Regions from separate parts of the Huintestinicola butyrica genome, predicted to be linked through region 3. Evidence: predicted binding sites of a transcription regulator. Region 3 holds the regulator's gene; each other region holds the start of a gene.
What was found. The regulator HrcA, encoded in region 3, represses chaperone genes, less so after heat shock. The targets are predictions, from matches to a motif close to TGTTAGCACTCNNNNNNNNNGAGTGCTAACA.
Positions count from the first base shown of each region.

Region 1 (4,285 bases), on a different contig from region 3:
CGAAGTTATAAAGCTCGTCCCAGCCGTCAAACTTGCAGCCCAGCTCCCATGCACGCTTTATTACCGCTCCCTGCCGCCTGTCGCCCTTGGCAAGAGCCGCTTCAAGAACGCTTATCTTGTAATTATGGTAGCTTACGTTGATGTATCGCTTGCCCTTTACGCAGTCAAGCAGCAGCTTCTGGCGGCGGTTTATCTCGTCAACGGATATCTGCGGCTCAAACTGGAAAGGTGTAAATGGCTTTGGCACAAAGGTGGCGCAGCTGATGGAAATGCTCAGCTTCTGACCTCTCGGTCTGTCCTTCATATTAAAGTACAGGTCTGCTATGCGCTTGGCAAGGTCGGCTATGCCGATGATGTCCTCGTCCGTTTCGGTGGGAAGTCCCAGCATGAAATAAAGCTTTACTCCCGCATATCCGCCCTCGAAAGCCGTGCAGCAGGCAGACATTATCTCATCTTCCGTGAGATTTTTGTTGATAACATCACGGAGACGTGCCGTTCCCGCTTCCGGCGCAAAGGTAAGTCCGCTTTTTCTTACCTTGGAAAGCTGCTCCATAAGCTCCTTGTTGAAGCGGTCGATACGCATGGAGGGCAGCGCAAGATTTATCCTCTCGCCCTCGGTGTAGCCCGTCATCTTGGAAAGCACGCCCTCGATATCGTAATGGTCGCTGGTGCTCAGCGATGCAAGTGACAGCTCCTCATAGCCCGATGAGCTGCAAAGGCATTTGGCTTCTTTTAATATAGTATCCGCCCTTTTCTCTCTGAACGGACGATAGATAAAGCCTGCCTGACAGAAACGGCAGCCACGTATGCAGCCTCTCAGCACCTCAACCACGGAGCGGTCGTGAACTATCTCGGAAAAGGGAATAACGAACTTTTCGGGATAGAACACCTTGTCAAAGTCGGCAATGATGCGCTTTGTAACCTTTTCTGGCACGCCTGCACGGTTGGGCACAACGCTTTCTATCCTGCCGTCCTCCTTGTAGGAAACGTCATAGAAGGACGGAACATATATGCCGCCTATCTGTGCAGCCCTTTCAAGGAAGCTCTGCTTTGTGTATTCGCCCGACTTTTTCATCTGCTCGTAAAGCTCCATCAGCTCAAGGTTGGCTTCCTCGCCCTCGCCGATAACAAACAGGTCGATAAAATCACACAGGGGTTCGGGATTGCATACGCATGGGCCGCCCGCAATTACAATGGGGTCATCTTCACTGCGTTCAGCCGCCGGCACAGGCAGACCTGCCAGGTCAAGCATATTCAGGATATTTGTGTAGCAAAGCTCGTACTGAATAGTAAAGCCGATGAAATCGAACTCCTTTATGGGGTCAAGGCTCTCCAGACCGTAAAGGGGTATGTCATTTTCACGCATGAGCGCCTCGTAATCGGGCCACGGCGCAAAAACACGCTCGCACCACCAGTTCTCACGGGCATTTTTCAGGGAGTAGAGTATTTTCATGCCGATGTGGGACATTCCCACGTCGTATGCGTCGGGGAAGCAGAAAGCAAAGCGCACATCTACCTTGCTTTTATCCTTTACAACGCTGTTGAACTCTCCGCCGATGTATCTTGAGGGGGATTTAACTTTAAGCAGCTGCTTCTGAATTTTATCTTTAAGTTCCATTATCAGTTCCTTTTGTAATATTCCACGTCATATTTTCAGCTCGGGGATATGAGCTTTTATCTCACGGACAACGCCGTTATCATCATTTGAGGGGGCAATATAATGCGCCGCACTTTTAAGCTGCGGGTGAGCATTTTCCATGGCAAAGCTGTATTTGCAGCAGCTCATCATCTCATAGTCGTTAAGATAATCGCCGAAAACCATTGCCTCGTCATAGCCTGCGCCAAGCCTTTCCATAAGCTTTGTTACGGCAGTGCCCTTGTTGACCGTTTTTCCCACGATATCCACCCAGCAGGTGTTTGAAAGGATAACGTTGAAATCATCGGAAAAGCGCTTCATTGCAGGATAGACCTGCGTTTCGGCGTTCTTGTCAAAAAGTGCTATCTTGATTATCCTGTCGTCGTCCGGTATCACGCTGAAGTCATTCACCGTTTTCAGGCGGGCGCAGTAGGTGTTGCAGCTGTCGGAAAAATCCTTGTCGCTGTCAGCCACATATGCGCAGTTCTCTCCCGAAAGCAGAATACGCACACCCTTGTCGTAAAGCTTCTCCGCCTCATGCACCATGGCAAGAACATCATCGGCGGGCATGGGCAGGGAGTAGATAAGCTGACCCTTTTCATATGCCACGCCGCCGTTTTCGGCAATGAACATCATCTTGTCACGCACGGGCATAAAAAGCTTTTCCACGCCGTAATACTGCCTGCCGGAAGCGGCGGCAAAGGTGATGCCCATATCATAAAGCTTTTCCACCAGCTCCATAAAGCCGTCGGGAAGAGCATGACTGCTGTTCAGAAGTGTGCCGTCAAGATCGGCGGCGATAAATTTTATCATCTGAGATCCTCTCTTCAAAAAAGTTTCCGAATAATTATAGCATATCGCAGGGAATAATTCAACGGATAATTATAAACAGCAATGCGCCGCTGATATGCCAAATATGAACAAAATGTAAAATTTGGCATTCCGCTCTTGATTTTGCCAAAGGAAAGGTATATACTAATGTTAGCACTCAAAAAGAAAGAGTGCTAACACTTACAAGATGAAAGTGCTAAAATCCACTGCTTCCGTTCGGGAACAGTACATTTACATAAAAGGATGTGTTATTATGGCTGAAACAAAACAGTTCAAAGCAGAATCCAAGCGTCTGCTTGATATGATGATCAACTCCATTTATACTCATAAGGAAATATTCCTCCGTGAGCTTATCTCCAACGCCAGCGATGCTATCGACAAGCTGTATTTCAAGTCTCTTACTGATGACAAGGTTGGCATGAACAAGGACGATTTCAAGATTGAGATAACTGCCGACAAGGAAAACAAGGTGCTCACTATCTCCGATAACGGTATCGGTATGACCGCCGATGAGCTGGAAAACAACCTTGGTATCATCGCAAACAGCGGCTCCTTCAAGTTCAAGAACGAGAACGAAAAGACAGACGATGTTGATATCATCGGTCAGTTCGGCGTAGGCTTCTACTCCGCTTTCATGGTAGCAAAGGAAGTTGAGGTCCGTTCCAAGGCTTACGGTTCCGACAAGGCTTATATGTGGAAGTCCAGCGGCGCTGACGGCTACACTATTGAAGAGTGCGACAAGGACAGCGTTGGTACAGAAATTCGCCTGACCCTCAAGGACGACACCGAAACCGAGTGCTATGACGAGTATCTTGAAGCCTCCACCATCAAGGAGCTTGTAAAGAAATACTCCGACTATATCCGCTTCCCCATCAAGATGGACGTGGAAAAGACTAAGAGAAAGGCTGACGCCAAGGAGGACGATTATTCCGACGACGCTTACGAGACCGTTATCGAGAACGAGACCCTCAACAGCATGGTCCCCCTCTGGAGAAAGAACAAGAACGAGCTTAAACCCGAGGATTACAACAACTTCTACAAGGAAAAGTTCTTCGACTACACCGACCCTCTCAAATATATCCACTCAAAGATCGAGGGTACCGTTACATATGATTCCCTGCTGTTCATTCCCGCAAGAGCGCCTTTCAACTTCTACTCCAAGGACTACGAAAAGGGTCTGCAGCTTTATTCCAGCGGCGTGCTTATCTCCGACAAGTGCGCTGACCTGCTCCCCGACTACTTCTCATTTGTAAGAGGTCTGGTAGATTCCGCAGACCTGTCGCTGAACATCTCCCGTGAAATGCTTCAGCACGATCACCAGCTCAAAACCATTGCAAAGTCCATTGAAAAGACGATCAAGAGCGAGCTGAAAAAGATGCTCAACAACGAGCGTGAAAAGTACGAGCAGTTCTGGAAGACCTTCGGTATCCAGATAAAGTTCGGCGTTTACGACAATTACGGCAGAGACAAGGACGCTGTTGAGGATCTGCTGATGTTCACCTCCTCCCACGAAAACAAGCTCACCACCCTTGATGAGTATGTTTCCAGAATGAAGGAAGAGCAGAAGTACATCTACTATGCTGCAGGCGACAGCGTTGAGAAGATACAGGCTCTCCCCCAGACCGAGCTGCTTCGTGACAAGGGTTATGAGATACTTTACCTCACCGATAACGTGGACGAGTTTGCTGTCAAGGTGCTCATGCGCCACGGCGACAAGGAGTTCAGGAACGTTTCCGAGGGTGATCTTGGCATTGACACCGAGGCTGAAAAGGAAGAGACCAAGAAGCTTGCCGAGGAAAACAAGGATATGCTCTCATT
Region 1 is NZ_JAOQKB010000001.1:202,351-206,635, reverse strand. Features, by position in the region: partial or broken gene OCV68_RS00940 (TIGR03960 family B12-binding radical SAM protein) at 1-1,618, opposite strand, end outside; gene OCV68_RS00935 (HAD family hydrolase) at 1,646-2,449, opposite strand; gene htpG (molecular chaperone HtpG) at 2,721-4,285, shown strand, end outside.
Region 1: a site for HrcA is predicted at 2,616-2,646, ahead of htpG (molecular chaperone HtpG). Genes of this name have one in related genera too.

Region 2 (4,285 bases), on a different contig from region 3:
TATCGGCAAGCTTATCAATACCTGCCTGTAAAGACTTGCGGGCTTCTTCGCCGTAAATAATATCCTTAGCCATTATAATTACCTCCAAAAATTGAAATGGGATTTGTTCAGATCATGCCGATTACTCAACAACTGCGAGAATATCGGACTGACGGAGAATAGTGTACTCCTGACCATCGAGCTTGACCTCGGTGCCTGCGTACTTGGAAGCGAGAACCTTCTGACCAACCTTAAGAGTCATCTTGACCTCATTGCCGTCAACCATTCCGCCGGGGCCAACCTCGACGATTTCAGCGATCTGGGGCTTTTCCTTGGCATTGCCTGTAAGGATGATACCGCTCTTTGTGGTTTCCTCAGCCTCAACCATCTTAATAACAACTCTGTCTGCAAGTGGCTTGATTTTCATTATAAAAAACTCCTTCCTATAATAGCCGCCTACCTTTTTATCGGTTAGCAGTCAATCAATTCATGTGTTAGCACTCTTATTTCTTGAGTGCTAAATATATTTTACCATGTTCTGCGAAAAAATCAAGTGTTTTTATGCAATTACCTGCATTTTCGTCACTATGCACAATCAATGTAGAATAATTCAAAAACTGATTATGCAATTTACATCTGCCCGCAGCTCATGGGGATCTTTTCAGAAAACATGAGGCTGCGCAGAACTGACTGTGCAGCCTCATGCAAAACAAGGTTATCCAACTGTAAGACGCCGTGTCTCAGGCTTGGTTGTCTGAGTCTTGGGGAGGATCATTTCGAGAACGCCGTTCTTATATTCGGCGGAGATATGGTCAGCGTCCACGTCCGAGATGTCAAAGGAACGGCTGAATGAACCGTAGGAGCGTTCACGGCGGATATAATTGCCCTTGTCGTCCTTCTCCTCGTTCTCGGTGCTGTGCTCGGCGCTGACGGTCATATAGCCGTCGGAGATATCAACGGAGATATCCTCTTTATTGAATCCGGGAAGCTCAGACTCAATAATATATCTGTCACCCTCGTCCCTTATATCGGTGCGGCAGCTGTTTTCGGACATATCATCGGAAAAAAGTCCGCCGAAGAAATCCTTGAAGGGGTTGAAGATACTGTTTTCATTGTTTCTGTAATTTGTTAAGCCATACATATAAATTCCTCCATTCGTAGTATATTGCTGTGTGACCTGCTTTAACGGGTCACTGTCATTATATCTACAGCTTAAACATGGAAGTGTCCTCCGTGATGATATATATGATATCAGTTAATGGTAAGCTTCTTGGAAGCGGGAGCCTCAGGCTGCTTCTTGGGGAGCACCATTATCAGGATACCGTTCTTGTAGTCGGCAGTGATCTTGTCGCTGTCGATGCCTGTGATATCAAAGGAACGCTCATATGAGCCGTAAGAACGCTCACGGCGGATATACTTGCCCTCCTTTTTCTCCTCGTTCTCAGCCTTGTGCTCGGCTTTGAGGGTAAGAGAATTGCCGCTGATATCAACTGAGATATCCTCTTTGTTGAAACCGGGAAGCTCGGACTCCATTATGAAGCGGTCTCCCTCGTCCCTGATGTCCGTGCGGCAAGGGTCAGCGGACATATTGTCGAAAAATCCCTTGAAGGGGTCAAAGATATCAAAATCGCCTTTTCTGTAATTAGTTAAACCGTACATATAGATTCCTCCGATCGTTATATATTGTAAGCTGATGTTTATGTTATCAGTTTATTGTAAGCTTTCTTGAAGCGGGAGCCTGAGGCTTCTTCTTGGGAAGCACCATGGTAAGGATACCGTTCTTGTAATCTGCTGTGATGTTTTCGGTATCAATGCCCGCAATATCGAATGTTCTTTCGTAAGAGCCATAGGAGCGCTCACGGCGGATATACTTGCCTTTCTTGCTCTCCTCGGTCTCGGCCTTGTGCTCTGCTTTCAGTGTAAGTGAGTTGCCGTTGAGGTCAACGGTGATATCTTCCTTGTCAAAGCCGGGAAGCTCGGACTCCATGATGAACTTGTCATCGTCCTCTCTGATATCTGTGCGGCAGGCACGAACGCCGCTCTTTGCAAATGCCTTGTCAAAGTCATTGACTGAATCAAAGAAATTTCTTTCAAAAGGTGTTAATCCGTACATATAAAACGCTCCTTTAAAATCTAATTATTATCATTGAGATAAGCATTGCATAGGAACCATCTTCTTTCATCTTTCCTTTGCTCTCTTTCTTATCTCCTTTTGATGTCTATATAATACAGCCCTATTATGATAGAAAAATCACGCTTTTGTGATAGAATGATGAAACTTAGCACTCACGCAAAAAGAGTGCTAACAGATGAGACGTCAGAGTGCTAACAGCAGACAAAAAAATTCCTCGGATCACAGACCCGAGGAAAATATCAGTCGTGGAATTTATGTTCAGCGGTAAATTCTTTCAGCTTCTGATAGCTTTCATCGCTGATAATGTGTTCTATCTTGCAGGCATCGTGAGCGGCTATCTCATGATCTACGCCCAGCACCTTTTCAAAGAACTCGGTTATGATAACATGGCGCTCGTAAATGGATTCAGCCTTTGCCTTGCCCTTTTCGGTAAGCATTATCTGACCGCCTGATTCAACGGTGATGAAGCCATCGTCCTTGAGGATATTCATAGCACGGCTGATGCTTGGCTTTGAGTAATTGAGCTCAGCGGCAATATCCACCGAACGGACAAAGCCTGTTTTTCTGTGAAGGAGAAGTATAGTCTCCAGATAATCTTCGCCCGATTCGTAAATTGGCATATGATCGCTCCCTTAAAAATATAAATTATTTATATTGTAGCATATATTTTCGGGCTTGGCAAGGGGTTTGGAAAAGTTTTGCGGAAATTCGGTGCAGGCGCATATGATATGACGGTTTATATCTGTATCTGTCATAAAATTTTCCCGTTCTTTTCCGCACCTGCTTTTCATATTATTATATGTGAATAATACTAATCACCAATAAAACTATAGACAAAAAAATCATCGCATAATCCATATATGCAAGATTATGCTCGATTTTTGTATAGCTTTTAATTGGTGCTTAGTATAACAAGAAAAAATCGGTCAAGAATAAAACCGTGTCAGAAAATTCTGTAATACTAATCTTCAATCGCTCTATAGGCAAAGCCGAGGATTTGTCTGTAGGTTGATTGAAGATTAGTATAAATGTGAAAGGAATGTAACCTATGAAAAAGATGACCGCTGCCGTATTATCCGCCGCACTGCTGGCTGCCGTGGGTTCGAATGCCTGCGCATATGACAAGTCCCTGCCACTGCCCGATGTGAACACCGAGTTCAAAACATATATGGATTACCGCACCATAACCGATACATCGTCCGCTCAGTACGACCTCCAGCAGCACGCATACACCGACAGTCAAGGCATAAGGCGTGTTGACGGAGATGTGTGCGTTGCCCTTGGCACAGCCTATGCCGACAGCTGCGGGGAGCGGTTTGAGATAACCCTTGATTCGGGCAACTCCTTTACCGCCGTTGTGGGAGACATCAAGGCAGACTGCCACACCGACCCCTCAAACCGCTATGTTGAGCTGTGGGAGGGGCACGGAGACATGGTGGAGTTTATCGTCGAGACCGAAGAGCTTGACGATGACATCAGGCTCATGGGCAGCATCGGCGAATATGATGACTACAGCGGCAGCGTTGTGTCTATTGTAAGGCTTGAGGAATGATATGATGCTCTGCACCGTTTTTGCGGTGCAGGGCTTTATTATTTGTTTCTCGGCTTCACATTACAAAAAATCTCCCTGCACCTTTGTGATGCAGGGAGATCATATTACATATTAAACTTTTCGTATTGCATTGAATATTGCAAATATCGCCACAAATATCAGGTTGTACAGCAGAATATTTGTTACCGTAAGCTCTGCCATTGAATGGAGAAGCACCAGCGTCAGCGTCAGCAGAATACCCAGCAGTATTTCTGCCGCCTGCATTGCTATTCCTGCGGAGATCGTTCCTCTCAGTCGGTTTGCTCCGATTATCAGCTGAGCAAAGGAAGCAAATCTTCCCGAGCAGGCAAGTGTTGCGGGACGCTTTGCTGCATACTCGGTGGTCTGCTCGAAATCTGTGTGAAGTCTGAAAGGTATCAGCCTGAACAGTGCGGGTGTTACTTCAAAAAGCTCTGACAGCCTGTGCACCGAAAGCATGGAATCCACTGAGCGGAGCATTACTGCAATTCCGCTGCGCTCCAGCTCTTTAAGTGCGTTCTTTATCTGGTGCGATGGCATAAGCTCGATTATGAACATTGCCGACAGTTGACCCGATATTGAAAGGTAAACGGCGATCTTGT
Region 2 is NZ_JAOQKB010000001.1:59,486-63,770, forward strand. Features, by position in the region: gene groL (chaperonin GroEL) at 1-73, opposite strand, end outside; gene OCV68_RS00250 (co-chaperone GroES) at 122-406, opposite strand; gene OCV68_RS00255 (Hsp20/alpha crystallin family protein) at 695-1,120, opposite strand; gene OCV68_RS00260 (Hsp20/alpha crystallin family protein) at 1,231-1,638, opposite strand; gene OCV68_RS00265 (Hsp20/alpha crystallin family protein) at 1,685-2,092, opposite strand; gene OCV68_RS00270 (metal-dependent transcriptional regulator) at 2,353-2,727, opposite strand; gene OCV68_RS00275 (hypothetical protein) at 3,162-3,665, shown strand; gene OCV68_RS00280 (hypothetical protein) at 3,777-4,285, opposite strand, start outside.
Region 2: a site for HrcA is predicted at 2,257-2,287, ahead of OCV68_RS00265 (Hsp20/alpha crystallin family protein). Genes of this name have one in related genera too.

Region 3 (4,285 bases):
CAGCCGCAAAGCCGCCAGCCGCCAAGAAACCTGCTTGCCTGCTCAATGGCTTCAAGCTCCGCATGAGCTGTGGGGCAGCGGCGCTCCTCACGCCTGTTCCGACCCTCACCAACGATAAGCCCGTCCTTTTTTCTTACGACCACCGCTCCCACAGGGACTTCCCCCGCAGCGGCAGCCTCCTTTGCAAGCTCAATGGCACGGCGCATATATTCTTCGCTCATTGCACACCGCCCAGGTTTATCACCACCTGCATTACCGCAAAGGACACCCACATTATCATGGAAGGATTGGTAACGCAGCACATAAAGCGCTCCCTGCGGTTAAGATACATCTCATAAAGCGGAAGGCTTATCTTGTTGCTGTGGTTCTTCATAAACGCTATAAGTGAAAATACGCCGATAGTCAGGTATATTACGACAATAATAAGGGTGATGATGATATATGTGTCCGCAAACCTGCCCGAATCCCTCACCACGGTCATAAAGTAGGAGCTGGCGCTGATAGTCACACGCATTAGCACCGCCGTGATAAACGAGCCTGTGCGAATGGAAAAGTAGCCTATCATCAGCGATGATACAAAGTGGAACAGATATGTTCCCGGATTTCCTATAGTGATAGCCGCAAATATGCTGGTGGCAACAAGGGCATATCCGTCGCCGAACTGCCTTAGCACCTGCATGATAAGCCCCCTGTGCATAAACTCGCTGAGAATGGGCACTATCAGCACGGACAGTATGCAGTACATCACTGACGGGACAGGCTCATCGGGGAGCCATATTCGGTTCATGCCGTCAACACCTATCATACCCACAAACAGGAACTCAAATTTCGAGAGCAGTATATTTATTCCCATAATGCACATTGCCATAGGGACTGCCATCAAAAACAGAGGCTTGTTGGATATTTTCACAGGCACAAGAACTCTCATGGGAATGCCTGTCTTGCTGACAATATAGAATATAGGTATAAGCCTGCGCAGTATGTTCACCACGTAGGTCATAACAATGGCAGGGCCTTCATCGCCCGTGAAAAAGCCCAGTGAATTATAAGAAAGGTCATGCACCGTTTTAAAGGGCGTAAAATAATCCACTGCGGTGACAAGAATGTTTATTACTATATATATGATAAGTGCATTTGCCACAAGGGAATGTATCCCCGTTACGGCGCTGCGCTCGACAGCCTCGGGATACTCGGTGATAAAGCCCTCGCCGTCACGGTATGTAAGCTCGTCGGAGTTGTCGAAAAAGTAGAAGCCGTAGTCCTGCTTGTGTTCGATACGCCATTTGCGGTACATCTCGTTATACTCTTTATCCTGAGCTTTAAGCGAAGCTATCCTGCTGTCGCTGGTATCATGCTTATGATTTTTTGCCAAGCCCTCACTCCCCTTTTGCAAACTGATACAATTAAGATTATTATACCACGCAAATATTTCTTAACTATTAACTTTTTAACAGTTTTCTGCGGATATCGGGCTTACTATTATAAATGCAAATAATATGAAGATATGAGTGCAATGCCCGTTCATTCACCGTTTCATCACAAAAATTCCGCTGTATCAGGCGGTTTGCGGGCATTTTAGCACTCAATGTGATAATTTGCTAAAAAATTTTGCAAAACCCCTTGACAAGTGGAAAAAATGGTGTATAATATAATTAGCACTCAGAGAGAAAGAGTGCTAACAGAGATAAATCCAAAGTGCTAATGAAAGCGGTGATAACCGATGGATGACAGAAAACTTAAGATCTTAGCTGCTGTCGTGAACGAATATATCGTCACGGGCGAGCCCGTCGGTTCCAAGACCATCGCCTCAATGCCCGATATCCGAGTTTCCCCCGCAACTATCAGAAACGATATGGCAATGCTTGAACAGCTGGGCTACCTTGAACAGCCCCACACCTCAGCAGGCCGTATCCCCACATACAAAGGCTACAAGCTTTATATCGACCAGCTGATGCCCGAAAAGGCACTCAGCGACAGCGAAAAGCAGATGCTTGACAATATGCTGGATTCCGATAATCCCGCCGAGGATGCTCTCATCGACAGTGCTTCAAAGGCTCTGGCAGAGATCACAAACTGCGTTACAGTGGTTTCAAGCATATCTCCCCAGTTCTCGGTAATAGCAAAGGTCGATGCGATACCCACAGGCAAGCGAATGTATGTGCTTCTGATGATAACCTCATCGGGCAGTATCCAGAACAAAATGTGCAGGCTGGAGTTTGATCTTACAAACGAACAGCTCCAGTTCTTCAACAACTATATGACTGAAAACCTCAGCGGAGTAAGCATTGACAGTCTTTCCGATGAGACCATCGAAAAGCTGGCGGAGGCTATGGGAACATACGCCGTAACGCTTACACCTCTGATGAACGGTATCAGGGAGCTTGCAAAGAGCTTTATGCAGAACGACGTTCATGTGAGCGGCGAGAAAAATCTCCTTGCAAGGAACGATATCGGTGCGGAAGATGTGATAAACTTCCTTGAACGTAAAAATGAATTCTCCAAGCTTCTGGACGACAGCTTCAGCGGTCTGAGGGTGATGTTCGGAGAGGACGGAGGATTTGTTATAAGCAATTCCAGCATGATCGTTTCGCCTATCAAAAAGGGCGGAAAGACAGCAGGTTCTCTGGGGCTGATAGGTCCCATGAGGCTTGATTATGCAAAGATCATACCCTATATTGAATATCTGACGGATAAGATCAGCGATATCCTTACGGAAAGCGCCGATGAACCGCAGCAGCCCGCACTTACAACTGCTGCACTTCCCGATGACAAAAACGGAAAGGATGATTAGATAAATGACAGAAGAAGTTAAGGACCCTTCACAGCAGACATCCGAAGCTGAGGAGAGCATGAAAAATGCTGCCGAAGCTGCTGAGACCGATGCAGCTGCCGATGTTGCAACTGAAACGGAAGCCGCAGCTGCCGAAGCAGATAAAACAGCTGAGCTTCAGCAGAAGATAGAGGCTCTTGAAAAAGAGCTTGCCGATGAAAAGGAGAAATATCTCAGACTTGATGCGGAATATTACAATTACCGCACACGTTCCCTCAAAGAAAAGCAGGACGCATACGACAATGCCCTTACAAAGGCTGTCACCGAAGTTCTTTCGGTAATAGATAACTTTGAAAGAGCGCTCACCGCCGAATGTGCCGACGCTAACTTCAAAAAGGGCGTTGAGATGATTTTCAGGCAGTACACCGCTATCCTCGAAAAGCTTGGCGTAAAGGAAATAGAAGCAGAAGGCAAGCCCTTTGACCCCAATTTCCACAACGCCGTAAGCCAGATCACAGATGAGAACCTGGGAGAAAACACCGTAGCGGCAGTTCTCCAGAAGGGCTACATCATGGGCAACAAGGTCATCCGCCACGCAATGGTAACAGTTGCAAATCCGTGATGACCGAACGCAAAAAATGAAAATCACAGCCGCTTAAAGCGACATTTTGAAAGGAAGAATTTATATGTCAAAGATTATTGGTATTGACCTTGGTACAACTAACTCCTGCGTAGCAGTTATGGAAGGCGGCTCCGCAGTCGTAATCCCCAACTCTGAGGGTGCAAGAACCACGCCTTCCGTTGTAGGCTTCACAAAGACAGGCGAAAGACTTGTTGGTCAGGTTGCAAAGCGTCAGGCAGTTACCAACGCTGAAAGAACCATTTCCTCTATCAAGAGACACATGGGTACCGACTACAAGGTTGACATCGACGGCAAGAAGTACACTCCTCAGGAAATTTCCGCTATGATCCTCCAGAAGCTTAAGGCTGATGCTGAGGCATATCTCGGCGAACCCGTTACAGAAGCTGTAATCACCGTTCCCGCATACTTCACCGACGCACAGCGTCAGGCAACAAAGGATGCAGGTCAGATCGCAGGTCTTAACGTAAAGCGTATCATCAACGAGCCTACCGCTGCGGCTCTTTCCTACGGCATCGATAAGGAACAGGATCAGACCGTTATGGTTTACGACCTGGGCGGCGGTACATTCGATGTATCCATCATTGAGATGGGCGACGGTGTTCAGGAAGTTAAGGCTACCGCAGGTAACAACCACCTGGGCGGCGATGACTTCGACCAGAGAATAATCAACTGGATGATCGAGTCCTTCAAGGCTTCCGACGGAATCGACCTTACCAAGGATAAGATGGCTATGCAGAGACTCAAGGAAGCAGCAGAAAAGTCCAAGATCGAGCTTTCCTCCACTCCTTCCTCTATGATAAATCTCCCCTACATCACAGCTGATGCAACAGGTCCTAAGCACCTTGAGCTTACTCTTACAAAGGCTAAGTTCG
Region 3 is NZ_JAOQKB010000014.1:27,065-31,349, forward strand. Features, by position in the region: partial or broken gene OCV68_RS12555 (nucleoside deaminase) at 1-221, opposite strand, end outside; gene OCV68_RS12560 (CPBP family intramembrane glutamic endopeptidase) at 218-1,372, opposite strand; gene hrcA (heat-inducible transcriptional repressor HrcA) at 1,721-2,791, shown strand; gene grpE (nucleotide exchange factor GrpE) at 2,796-3,392, shown strand; gene dnaK (molecular chaperone DnaK) at 3,457-4,285, shown strand, end outside.